DNA from 4 places in the Glaciecola sp. G7-5 genome. Region 1 is predicted to be linked to each of the others. Evidence: predicted binding sites of a transcription regulator. Region 1 holds the regulator's gene; each other region holds the start of a gene.

What was found. Region 1 encodes FNR, which switches genes on or off when oxygen is low (the NO sensors DNR and NnrR bind a similar motif). Its sites were predicted from a motif close to TTGATCTAGATCAA; they were not measured.
Region 2: a site for FNR is predicted at 1,517-1,530, ahead of atpD (F0F1 ATP synthase subunit beta). Genes of this name have one in related genera too.
Region 3: a site for FNR is predicted at 1,330-1,343, ahead of AC0L6H_RS17265 (MBL fold metallo-hydrolase RNA specificity domain-containing protein). Genes of this name have one in related genera too.
Region 4: a site for FNR is predicted at 1,521-1,534, ahead of AC0L6H_RS04440 (OmpW family outer membrane protein). Genes of this name have one in related genera too.

The regions. Positions count from the first base shown of each region.
Region 1 is NZ_CM147892.1:3,650,864-3,654,077, reverse strand. It holds gene AC0L6H_RS16130 (heavy metal translocating P-type ATPase) at 1-448, shown strand, start outside; gene ccoS (cbb3-type cytochrome oxidase assembly protein CcoS) at 539-748, shown strand; gene AC0L6H_RS16120 (sulfite exporter TauE/SafE family protein) at 748-1,425, shown strand; gene fnr (fumarate/nitrate reduction transcriptional regulator Fnr) at 1,444-2,178, shown strand; gene ttcA (tRNA 2-thiocytidine(32) synthetase TtcA) at 2,255-3,151, shown strand; gene rssA (patatin-like phospholipase RssA) at 3,159-3,214, shown strand, end outside.
Region 2 is NZ_CM147892.1:1,705,518-1,708,731, reverse strand. It holds gene AC0L6H_RS07380 (F0F1 ATP synthase subunit epsilon) at 1-3, opposite strand, end outside; gene atpD (F0F1 ATP synthase subunit beta) at 1-1,426, opposite strand, end outside; gene AC0L6H_RS07370 (GAF domain-containing hybrid sensor histidine kinase/response regulator) at 1,562-3,214, opposite strand, start outside.
Region 3 is NZ_CM147892.1:3,922,025-3,925,238, forward strand. It holds gene AC0L6H_RS17255 (hypothetical protein) at 1-521, opposite strand, end outside; gene AC0L6H_RS17260 (hypothetical protein) at 530-1,114, opposite strand; gene AC0L6H_RS17265 (MBL fold metallo-hydrolase RNA specificity domain-containing protein) at 1,496-2,902, shown strand; gene AC0L6H_RS17270 (DUF211 domain-containing protein) at 2,960-3,214, shown strand, end outside.
Region 4 is NZ_CM147892.1:988,277-991,490, forward strand. It holds gene tsaC (L-threonylcarbamoyladenylate synthase type 1 TsaC) at 1-483, shown strand, start outside; partial or broken gene hemF (oxygen-dependent coproporphyrinogen oxidase) at 480-1,437, shown strand; gene AC0L6H_RS04440 (OmpW family outer membrane protein) at 1,667-2,368, shown strand; gene aroE (shikimate dehydrogenase) at 2,541-3,214, shown strand, end outside.

The DNA of each region.
Region 1 (3,214 bases):
CGATACTCAAGTTAATGTCAACAAAGTTGCAGAGGAATTAAACATTTACAATGCTGTTGGGGATAGTACCCCTCAGGCAAAACTAAATTACATCGGCAAACTTCAGGCGAAAGAACGACGGGTTGTTATGCTGGGTGATGGTATCAATGATGCTCCCGTATTGGCAGCAGCTGACGTATCCATTGCGGTAGGCAACGCTTCAGACCTTGCTAAAAATGCGGCCGATATTGTATTACTAAATCCAAAATTACAATCAGTTGTTGACCTACTAGTCATGGCAAAGAGAACAAAGTCCAAAATAAAGCAAAATATTGCTTGGGCTTTAGCTTACAATTTTTTGGTTCTCCCTTTTGCAGTTGTTGGTTGGCTAACGCCATGGCAAGCGGCTTTAGGTATGTCGCTTAGTTCGATTGTTGTGGTATATAATTCAACACGTTTAATGCGCTAAGCTAGCCAAGTAGTAAATACACAAGGTATGATAAATAACATGCTTTTTATGTTATCCATCTACATAAAAAGTAACAACAAGGTATCAGTGATGAGTATCATTTATGTATTAATTCCTTTGGCGATAATAATTGTTGGTATCGCAATAGGCATCTTTTTTTGGGCAGTTAAATCAAATCAGTTTGATGATTTAGAAAGGCAAGGTTACAGCATACTGTTTGATGATGATATTAAACAAAATAAAGAAGCGAATAACCTACCAAATGAAGACAATACAACAGACAAAGAAAGCAAACAATAGTGTCTGAATTTAGTTACTTTTCGGCATTTCTTATTGGGCTCGCAGGTGGAGTCCACTGTATAGGCATGTGTGGACCAATAGCAAGCGCGTTTACCTTTGCCGTACCTAAAAACACGTCACACACGCCCTATATTCTGAGCTACAACGCTGGGCGTATTTTCTCATACACTATTGCTGGAGCACTCACGGGTTGGTTGGGTAGCCTTTTCTCATCGAGTGTGGTTACAGGCTTACTGATATTGCAAAGTTTAAGCATTATATTTTTATTACTACTTGCTCTTTATATCAGTGATATATACAAAGGTCTTATTTATTTCGAAAAGGCAGGTGCTAAGCTATGGAAGCATTTAGCCCCAATTGCGAAGCAATTAATCCCATTTAAAAGTCCTTGGTACACCATACTTTACGGAATGATTTGGGGCTGGTTACCGTGTGGTTTAGTCTACTCGGCACTTACATGGTCACTGGCCAGTGGCAGCCTAGTGCAAGGCGCATTGTTCATGCTTTGTTTTGGTTTAGGCACATTACCCGCTTTGGTTGCGAGCAGTTTAGGAGCTAGTTTCCTTATTCCGATATTGCAACACAAAGCGACGCGACTTACGATTGCCAGTTTATTGTTTTTATTTGCAATAATTTTGATTTTCGATTTGTTTCAAGGTATAACAAACTTGGAATAGCAAAACAGCAGAGAGCCCATGTCAAATAAAGAGTTATCAATACATTGTCAGAGTTGTACTTTCAGTCATTTGTGTCTTCCAGTGAGTTTAAATAAACATGAGTTAGATTCTCTCGATGATATTATTGAACGTAAACGCCCTCTGCAAAAGCATGATAAGTTGGTTAATGCGGGCGATAAGTTTCATTCTTTGTTTGCGGTACGTTCTGGTTCATTTAAGTCCTACATAAGTGACAAAAACGGCATTGAGCAAGTTACTGGTTTCCATTTCCCTGGCGATATTATCGGCTTTGATGCCTTGAAAGACGAAGTTCACCAAAGCTATACCCAAGCACTTGAAACAGCCATGGTATGCGAATTGCCTTATGAAACCTTAGAAGAAGTTTCGAGTAATTACCCTAAGTTACGTCAACAAATAATGCGTTTTATGAGTTCAGAAATTAAACATGATCATAATTTAATTATGTTATTGAGTAAGCGCAGCGCTGAAGAACGCTTATTGCATTTTATTAATCATTTATCGATGCGTTTTGATGAACGAGGCTACTCAGCCAAACAATTTAATCTGTCGATGACAAGAAACGAAATTGGCAATTATTTAGGCTTAACGGTAGAAACGATTTCTCGCTTGTTAACGCGCTTTCAAAAAGAAAACCTAATCCAAGTCGACGGTAAATTAATTAGCATTATTGATTTTGATGGAATAAAGCAACGTATTCCAGAAAATGATATTGCGTTTACCGCAGTAGGCTAAATATCCCCACATTGTGATGCAATAACGAATAAGCTTGCTGTATACTTAGCAGGTTTTTCGTTATTGTGAAGTGCTCATGTCAGCTAAACTCAAATCTACATACAATTTTAATAAGCTTCAAAAGCGTATTCGTCGCGAGACCGGTAAAGCAATCATTGACTTTAATATGATTGAAGACGGTGACAAGGTCATGGTCTGTTTATCGGGCGGCAAGGATAGTTACACGCTACTCGACGTATTAATGTATTTTAAACGCATCGCCCCTATCTCTTTTAGCATAGTAGCGGTCAATCTCGATCAAAAGCAACCTGGTTTTCCGCAGCACATTCTACCTGACTATTTAGATGGCTTAGGGATTGAATATAAGATTGTTGAAGAAGATACTTATTCAATCGTCAAAGACAAAATACCTGAAGGCAAAACCACGTGTTCACTGTGCTCTCGACTGCGCCGCGGTATTTTGTATCGTACAGCGAAAGAGTTGGAAGCAACGAAAATAGCATTAGGTCATCATCGTGATGACATGTTAGAAACCATGTTTTTAAATATGTTTTATGGTGGAAGATTAAAGTCAATGCCACCAAAACTGGTAAGTGACAATGGCGAGCATGTTGTTATTCGTCCCCTTGCCTATTGTACTGAAGCGGATATTCAAAAATACGCAGATACGCTTTGTTTTCCTATCATTCCTTGTAATCTTTGTGGATCGCAAGAAAATTTGCAACGCAAAAACATTAAGTTAATGTTGCAAGATTGGCAAAAACGCTTCCCAGGACGCATTGAATCTATGTTTAAAGCAATGCAAAATATTGTGCCTTCGCATATGTTAGATCAGACCTTGTTTGACTTTACAGACCTTAGTGTACAAACACGAATAAATGGTGAAGGCGACATCGCATTTGATACGCCTGAACTGCCTAAAGCAGAATCTCAAGATATTGACGATCTGGTTTCAATAATAGAATTAAAGTAGAGTAAACATGAAAATTGGCTTAGCGTTAGGCGCAGGAGCAGCAAGAGGTTGGGCGCACATTGG
Region 2 (3,214 bases), 1.9 Mb from region 1:
CATTCGCTTTTTTCGCCTGTGTTTTTTTCAGTTCGTCTATGCGTCCAATCATGTAAAGAGCACTTTCAGGTAAATCAATAAATTGGTCTTGCAAGATACGTTCACAGCCATCTAATGTATCTTCAACTCTCACCGTTGCGCCCTCCATTCCACTGAACTGCTTAGTTGTATAAAATGGCTGTGTTAAAAAACGCTCCAATTGACGGGCTCTAGAAACCACTTTACGATCATTTTGAGACAACTGTTCTAAGCCGAGCATGGCGATAATATCTTTCAAATCTTCATATTTTGCCAGCGTTCGACGAACAGATTGCGCCAACTCATAATGACGTTCGCCAACGATACTAGGTGTTAGCATTTTTGAATGTGACTGTAGAGGATCAACCGCTGGGAAAAGCCCCTCACCGGCTCTTTTTCGAGATAAAGCAATAGATGCCGATAAATGCGAAAAAGTATGCACGGCAGCAGGATCGGTGAAATCGTCAGCCGGTACATAAACGGCTTGAATGGATGTAATGGCACCCGCATCAGTATTGGCAATGCGCTCTTCTAACTGTGCTAATTCTGTGCTTAATGTAGGCTGATAACCCAAGCGCGACGGCATTTGTCCCATAAGGCCAGACACCTCAGAACCAGCTTGAATAAAGCGGAAAATATTATCAATTAGTAATAAAACGTCTTTGTGTTCATCATCGCGAAAGTACTCAGCCATTGTTAATGCTGCATGCCCTACCCTAAAACGGCTTCCGGGTAGTTCGTTCATTTGCCCAAACAACATGACCATGTCTTTGAGCACGCCAGCATCTTTCATTTCACGGTGTAGTTCTTCACCTTCACGGCAGCGCTCACCTATGCCACAGAAAATACTGACCCCTTTTTGATGGCCTACCATGTTGTGGATCATTTCCGTTAATAAAACAGTTTTACCTACTCCCGCACCACCAAACAGCCCTGTTTTACCGCCTCTTTCGAGTGGTACCAGCAAGTCTATTACTTTAATGCCAGTAGTGAACACCTCGGTTTTGGTAGAGCGCTGCGACAGCGGTGGTGGCGTATTATGCACTGAGCGCCATTGCACATTTTCTAGTGCGGGTAGTTGGTCAATTGTATTGCCAAAAACATCAAACATACGGGATAAAATCTCAGGGCCTACGGGCGCTTTTAGTGGGCCTCCTGTATCAGACACTAGCATACCTCGCGCTAATCCTGCTGTAGGAATTAATGCAATTGCACGAATACGTTTGGCATCTAATTGTGTTTGCACTTCAAGGAAAATGGGCGATAGACGTTTGTCGCTTCTATCTATGCTTAATAAATTGCGCAGCGCGGGCAATTTCTCACTAAAATATATATCAACAACGCTACCCTGTACCGCCGTGACCTTGCCGACATTTGCATCAGGCACGTTTACTGTAAACTCATTCATCGTCGCACCTTATCCAATTCGAGACAGCAATAGGTCAATTTTTAAACTACTTCCCAGCTTATACAATAAACTAGAAGATAGTAAGGAGTTTTGATGTGTATCAAAATTATCGTAAGGTATGAAAGATAAAAAGGATTATGTGACGTAGTTTTTAAGTACTTTGTATAAGCTTTTTTTGTCTAGAGGTTTTGACAAGTAGTGATTCATGCCAAGTGCTAAACACTTCTGCTTGTCTTCTTGCATGGCATTAGCTGTTAATGCCACAATTGGAATCGTTTGATAGTTAGAAGCCGTCGAGCGAATAGCCACCGTCGCTTCATAACCATCCATGTTGGGCATTTGGCAATCCATAAGAACTAGAGAGAATGGAGGCGCCGCGGTATCACCCAATTTAGCTAAACATTCAATACCATCTTTCGCCGTATCAAAGTTTATCCCATGTTGCCGCAACATCTCGCACACGATAACCAGATTGATTTCGTTATCTTCCACCACCAAGACCCTCAATTGACTTAAATCTGCATTGAACGAGTCAATTGGTTCTTTTGTAGCTATACTTTTTGTTGAATCCAGCAACAAATCCAAATTTACAGTAAAAGTACTCCCTTTACCTACATGGCTTTGTACAGAAATTTTACCGTTCATGAGTTTCGCCAATTGTTGTGAAATTGATAAGCCAAGCCCAGTACCTCCGTATTGACGGGTTGTAGATACATCTGCTTGGCGAAACGGCAAAAACAGCTCAGGTATTTTTTCAGGCAAAATTCCAATACCGCTATCTTCAACGCTGATGACGAGTTCAACGCGTTGCTGATCTCGTTGCTGAAAACTCGAAGAAATTTTAATAAACCCTTGGTGCGTAAATTTTATAGCATTACTTAACAAATTGGCTACAATTTGGCGGATCCGCATGGGGTCAGCTTTCACAAAGACACCTTCAGTTGCGGAAAAATCTACATCAAAGCGCAAGGATTTCTCGCTCGCGCTTAAATTAAACACCTTAATGAAGTGGGTCAAATATTCATTAACGTTAATGGGTAGCAATTCAAAATCAACCTGGCCGGCATCGATTTTGGAGAAATCTAATAAATCGTTTACTAATGCTAATAAAGTTGATGCGCTATCACGCGCCATACCCAAGAAGCGAGTTTGCTCAGCATCAAAATTATCCGATCTAATAACTTGTAAAATGCCCAACACACCATTAATGGGAGTACGTAACTCATGACTCATATTGGCTAAAAATACACTACGTGCGTCCATAGCCAACGACAACTCTTTGTGCCGTTTTTCTAATTGTTCACGATAAAATACTTGCTTTGTAATATCCTGAAACGCGCCAACTAAACGAGTACATTGACCATTTTCAAATTCGGCTCTACCTTCAGTTGCTATCCACTTGGTTTTTCCTGTGTGAGAAACAATTTCAAATTCACCACCAAACCGACCACCTTCAGCGATTGCTTTTTCTACACAAGCTCTAATTCGATCGCGAGAGTCACCTTCTTTATAAAAATTAATACTAGTTTCAAGGTCGGGTGTGTAGCTTTGTTCAACATCATGAATTTCTTTTGTGACAGCAGACCAATAAACCGTATTTTTGACTAAATCAACTTCCCATGCGCCTACGCCAGCCAACTGTCCCATATCTTGTAAGACCATTTGTTGGCGTTCTAATTCTTCTTGTTGCGCTTCTAATAAAAGTATTTTTTGATTCCTTGCAATTTCATTACCTATCCAATGGGCAAGTACTTCTATTAAATCGTGATCTTCTTGTGTAAAGGGCTT
Region 3 (3,214 bases), 270 kb from region 1:
TCCATGCGGGCTCGCGCGGCTTCTTGGCTTAATTTAAGCTGAAAAGCAGCACTATTTGCTTGCTGACTTGATTGCTTATATAACTTAGCTAAGACTGCCTGGTACACATCCATTTTGTCTTCAAGCTGAGATTGACGTAATTGTTGCCCTGCATGCATCAAATCAAGAAAGGCTGATTTAAGTTGAATAAGGTCTACTTTTTCATCAACCATAGTGTCATCGCTAGCGTCTGCAATTAAGGCTTTTAACGCTTTAATTTGCTCACTCTTTGCGCTTATCTGCTTTTCTATGTTAAATAACTCAAGGGCCATCGGAGACATTCTAAAATCTTGTTGTATTCTTTTTTCTATTAGATTCGCTGGGAGCTCAACTAAAGCATCGGCTGACACCGGTTGCCAATTTCCCTTAGTCGTTTCGCTGGCATAGGCATTTGCACTGAGCAAAACACATACACTGATACTAGCTACGAATAGACGACATTTATTTGCGAAAAGCAGCGAATTGTTATTTTGTTTATTCATAATTAATCCTAATCAATTGACCATTTGCGCTGGCGAGTAATTTCAGCGCGCAAGGTAGGGTTGATATTTAAGGAGAGCAGTTGGTGATGTGATAGCGAATGCGTGTTCACTAAAACATAGGCTGTATCCACAAAAGAACTGTAGTCTGCAAAGAGTAAGTCTTGCTGAGGAAAAGAAGATCTAAACGTCTCTAGCGTGTTGCGTGCAGAGTCCATATCGCCTGCTTTAACATAACTAACAAAAGCTAAAGCCGTAAACTGCATTGCCGTTTCAACATCAGGATGTTGGGGAGAATACTGAATATCAGAGACACAGTGCTGCGCCGAATGTGCAAGCGAGAGATATTGGCTGAGTGTAGGATTCGTATTCGCCCTTTGCTGCGACTGCACTTGTTCTGTACATTTTGTATCAATGCGTTCAAGTACACTTATTTGCGTGTTTAATTCGCTAACACTCGCAGGCGTAACCGTTGTGCTGCAACCACTGACTAAAACAAAAGCGCTGAGGATTAATGTTTTTAGCGTATAGCGCTTAAGGTTAGCCAATAAAGTCGTCATTAAGCTAATCGGGGTTTGTGAAAAAATAAAATTCATCGCCATCTCCTAAATGTGCTTACACTTAGGTATAAAACGATTTGGCTTCTTTTTTATCTAGTAGTAACAATTTTTGCAAAGATCTTTTGCAATTAATGGATCTAGCAAGCACCAATAAGTATCGGTGACTATTTTCAATTGCCTTAACAGCATCATGCCAAATGTCTTATCAGCTACTATACTGCATAAATTATAACCAACTAGTGATAAAGACTTTGACTACGATCAATATTAACTTCCGCGATTAAAGTAGGCTAAGCTTTTAAAGGCTATTAAAAAGCGTAGATATAATATTAGGATTTACACTACTAAATGTAAGATAACTAATTTATCTAAACAAGCTTGTCATAGTTCAAAATTCCATAAATTGAGGATTAAATAATGGCGACTATCACCTTTCATGGCGGCGCGCAGGAAGTCACAGGCTCATGCCATATGCTTGAATCATCAAGTTTTGGGCGTATTTTACTGGATTGTGGAATGCATCAAGGCGGACATGGAGTCGACCGTATTCAAAAAGAATCTTTTGATTTTTCCCCTTCTACGGTGGATGCTGTTGTTTTGTCACATGCTCATCTTGATCATAGTGGTTTGCTTCCAAAACTCGTCAACCAAGGTTTTACTGGAAAAATTTATTGTACTAAGGCAACGGCTGGTTTGCTTGACGTCATGCTAAAAGACTCAGCAAATATTTATTTAGGTGACTTAGAAAAAGAAAACCTGCGAAGAGCAAGAAGAGGCAAAGCACCTCTTCCCCGTGAATACACAGAAGAAGATGTTGAAGAAGCGCTAAATTTGTGTCGTGGAATTGACTATAAAAAGAAGCAAGAGGTGTTGAGGGGCTTGCACGTGCAATTTCAAGATGCTGGGCATATATTAGGTAGTGCAATTGTAGAGCTTTTTATCGATGAACATCACAGCCAAAAGAAACTTGTATTTTCAGGTGATTTAGGGAATAAAAATGCTGTGTTGATGAAAGACCCTACTGTTATCAAAGAAGCTGACGTGGTGCTCATGGAAAGCACATATGGCGATCGAAACCATAAGAAAATTGAAGATACCTTAGAGCAATTGCGTGAAATTATAAGAGACACACAAGCGCGAGGGGGCAATATTATGATCCCCGCGTTTGCGGTTGGGCGTACACAAGAAATTTTGTTCTATTTAGGTATTTTGCATAAAGAAGGTTTATTGCAAAATTGGCAAGTCGCACTTGATAGCCCAATGGCAATTGAAGTGACGCGGGTATACGACCAATGGTTTTGTTCATTAGACCAAATAGAAATACAAGGGGCTAGCCCCTCGTCTAAATCTATATTAAAAGATTTTATTCCTAATCTATATTTGTCGGTCTCAACCGATGAATCAATTGCTATTAACCGTATTAAAAAAGGCGCAATTATCATTGCAGGAAGCGGAATGTGCACAGGGGGAAGAATTCGTCATCATTTTAAACAACGTATTTGGGATGACCGAAATACAATTATCTTTTGTGGATATCAGGCAAACGGTACCTTAGGGCGTTTATTAGTTGACGGTAAAAAGCATATAAAAATGTTTAGTGATGAATTTGTTGTACGCGCCCAAATAGAGACATTGGGCGGCTTTTCGGCTCATGCTGGGCAAGCAGAATTAATTGAATGGTTGCAAGGTTTTAAAAATAAGCCAAGTGTTGCACTGGTGCACGGCGAGCCCAAAGCAATAGATGCTTTGGCTAACCGTATATGGGAATTGTTGCATATTAAAGTAACCCCCCCCAACTTGGCGACACTATGGTTTTTTGATTAAGTGTCCTGTTGGCTTATTATAACTTTTGTTTAACTTGATTTGATAAGAAGAAAATGAATGAATAATGTTAGCCGCTTAAAGTTAGACGTTTTAAAAGCTCATAAACCGAACGCTTATGAATTTTCTATAGCTTTGTCTGCACTAAACCCAGCTTGGAATATCAAACTTGAACTTGTTGAAATAGATGAAAGCACAGAGTCTATCTACTTAGACATTACCGGCGAGCATGTGAATTTTGACCAAATACAATCCAAATTGAACGAGCTGGGAGCAACCATACATAGCATTGACGTAGTAGAAGTCTATGGCAAG
Region 4 (3,214 bases), 2.5 Mb from region 1:
GTATATGGTCTTGGCTGTGATCCTTTAAACAAAGAGGCAGTTTATAAAATATTGGCACTAAAAAGCCGAAGTGTTGAAAAAGGCATGATTCTAATTGCCAGTAATTTCTCGCAAATAGCGCCATATGTTTTATTCGACAGCTTGCCCCAAACGACACAAGATACTATTTTGGCTTCTTGGCCTGGTCCAGTTACATGGTTATTGCCAAAGTCATCGGCCACGCCTGATTGGGTAAGCGGGGATTCAAGCATGATTGCCGTGCGAATCACTAAACATCCTTTAGTTAGGCAAATGTGCGATCATTTAAATGCTGCTCTAATTTCAACAAGTGCGAATCCAGCTGGTGAGTCACCGGCAATGACAGAGTCACAGGTGCGCGCTTATTTTTCAGATCAGGTGTCAATTGTGGCCGGGCAGCTCGGTACACAAAACTCACCGAGCAAAATTTTTCACAGTTTAACGATGGAAACCATTCGAGCATGAGCGAATCAAGCAGTTCAAACACTAAGGTCGATTTAGACAGTGTCACACAAGAACAAATAGATAAGGTAAAGGCTTTTCTTCTCAAGTTACAAGATTCTATTTGCCAAACGCTTTCTTTAGCAGATGGTGGTGGCTCATTTATAGAAGATACCTGGGAACGAGAAGAGGGTGGTGGTGGCCGTTCACGCGTCATGCGCGGTGGAGATGTGATTGAACAAGGTGGCGTTAACTTCTCCCATGTTTTTGGTACGCAAATGCCTGCTTCCGCCACGGCCGCTCGACCTGAATTAGCCGGTCGTAGTTTTCAGGCCATGGGTGTTTCCTTAGTTATTCATCCTAATAATCCTTACGTGCCCACGTCACACGCAAATGTACGGTTTTTTGTTGCGCAAAAAGAAGGTGAGGCACCTATTTGGTGGTTTGGTGGCGGATTTGACTTAACACCCACCTATGTTTTTGTTGAGGATGCAAAGCATTGGCATCAGGTGTCTGCAGATTTGTGCGACCCCTTTGGTAAAGATGTTTATCCTAAGTATAAGCGCTGGTGTGATGACTATTTTTATCTAAAGCATCGCGGCGAGACACGCGGTGTTGGAGGCCTATTCTTTGACGACTTAAATCAATGGGGTTTTGAAAAATCCTTTGAGTTTATGCAGGCTGTTGGCAACGGTTACTTAGATGCTTATGTTCCTATTGTCGAAAAAGAGAAAGAACAGCAACTTTTCAGACCGAGAGCGTCAATTCCAACTTTACCGCCGAGGACGTTACGTTGAGTTTAATCTAGTCTATGACAGGGGGACTTTATTTGGCTTACAGACTGGAGGGCGAACCGAATCAATTTTGATGTCTATGCCACCACTTACGCGATGGGAATATAATTATAAGCCTTCACCAGAATCTCCTGAGGGTAAAATTCAACAATATTTGAAGCCAATCAATTGGCTCGACCTATAAGGAGCCTTTTTGATTATTGGCATTATTAATGAAGTAGAATAAAAGTAGAACAAAGATAAGTTCCTTCAAATATCCTTAATTGCTTGATTTGGATCAACGAATTAAACCGCGTTAAATCAAGTGTTTGCCAAAGCTTAATCTAGATCAATATTTTATATCTTGCTTACTTTACTATTGGTTTCAGTTTTCTAATTTAACCTTTAATTAATCAATATATAGTGAGTAAGTAATGAAAAAGTCTATTCTTTCAAGCGCAATAATTTCTGTTTTAGCTTTAGGTAGCGCAAATGCGTTTGCACATGAAGCTGGCGACATTGTAGTTCGCGCAGGTTTAACCAACGTTGCTCCTGACGAAGCAAGCTCTAACATTTTAGTGGGTGGTGCAAACTTCGAACTTGGCGGAGCAGTTGTGGGCGGAGTATCGGTAGACAACAACACCCAACTTGGCTTAAATGTTGCCTACTTTTTGACTGACAACTGGAATGTTGAATTGTTGGCCGCTACGCCTTTTTCTCATGATATTGACTTAGCAAGTGGTGGTAACTTAGGTAAAACTAAACATTTACCGCCTACCATTACCGCAAACTACTTTTTTGCTGATGCTGGCGCTAAATTTCAACCTTATGTAGGTCTTGGTATTAACTATACTATCTTTTTTGACGAAGATTTTAATGACGAAACAGTCGCCGCGATAGATGGTTTGATTGGTGCAACTATTTCAGATTTGAGCCTAGACAACTCGTTTGGCCTATCTGCGCAACTAGGTGCTGATTATGAAATTTCTGATGGGCTATATTTAAACGCATCAGTTCGTTATATCAATATTGAAACTGAAGCTAAGTTTAAAGTAAATGGCGCTGACTTAGGTACAATTGAAACGGTTGAGATCAACCCATTCGTATATACCATTTCACTTGCTTACAAGTTCTAAGTTAATAGCTTCTTTATTTTAAGGCTAAGACATTAATAGGGACCTGTTGGTCCCTTTTTGTTGCGTGGCGAATAATTACTACTAAGAAAAAACAACTTAATCTTGAAGATGGTTTGGATTAAGACAAATTTTCGGTATTATGCTAGCCCTAGTGTTTTATTAGGTACACAGTTTGACAAGTTCTTCTGCTATTGCTTGCGTATTTGGAAACCCCATTGAGCAAAGCAAATCACCCATTATTCATGCAATGTTTGCCAAACAATTTGGTATAGACTTAATATATACCAAACGTTTAGCACCCGAAGACGGGTTTAATAATTCTGTTGAAACGTTTTTTGCTGATGCGCGTTGTATTGGTGCGAACGTGACCATGCCTTTCAAGCATGATGCGTTGGCATGGGTCGATAGCTTATCCAGTCAGGCTATGCGAGCAGGCGCGGTCAATACAATTATCCGCAAAGAAAATTCGTTTGTAGGTGACAACACCGATGGTATTGGACTTGTGACCGACCTAGAAAATCATGGCGTTGTTTTACAAGATGCGAACATCCTTTTGATTGGTGCCGGTGGAGCGGCGAAAGGGGCCTTGCCTGCGTTGGTTGATGCAGGTATAAAAAGTGTGACGATTTACAATCGTAGTGAAGACAAGGCAAGAGAGCTACAAAACTATACAAACAGTTATGCTGGTGAAAAAGCGAGCCTTTTCAGCAAGACACCAACAACACAATTTGATGTGATCATTAACGCAACTTCTCTAAGCTTAAGCGGGCAGGTGCCAGACCTGCCAGATGATATTTTTCATAATAATCCCAGTGTATACGATATGGTCTATCAATCGCAGCCAAC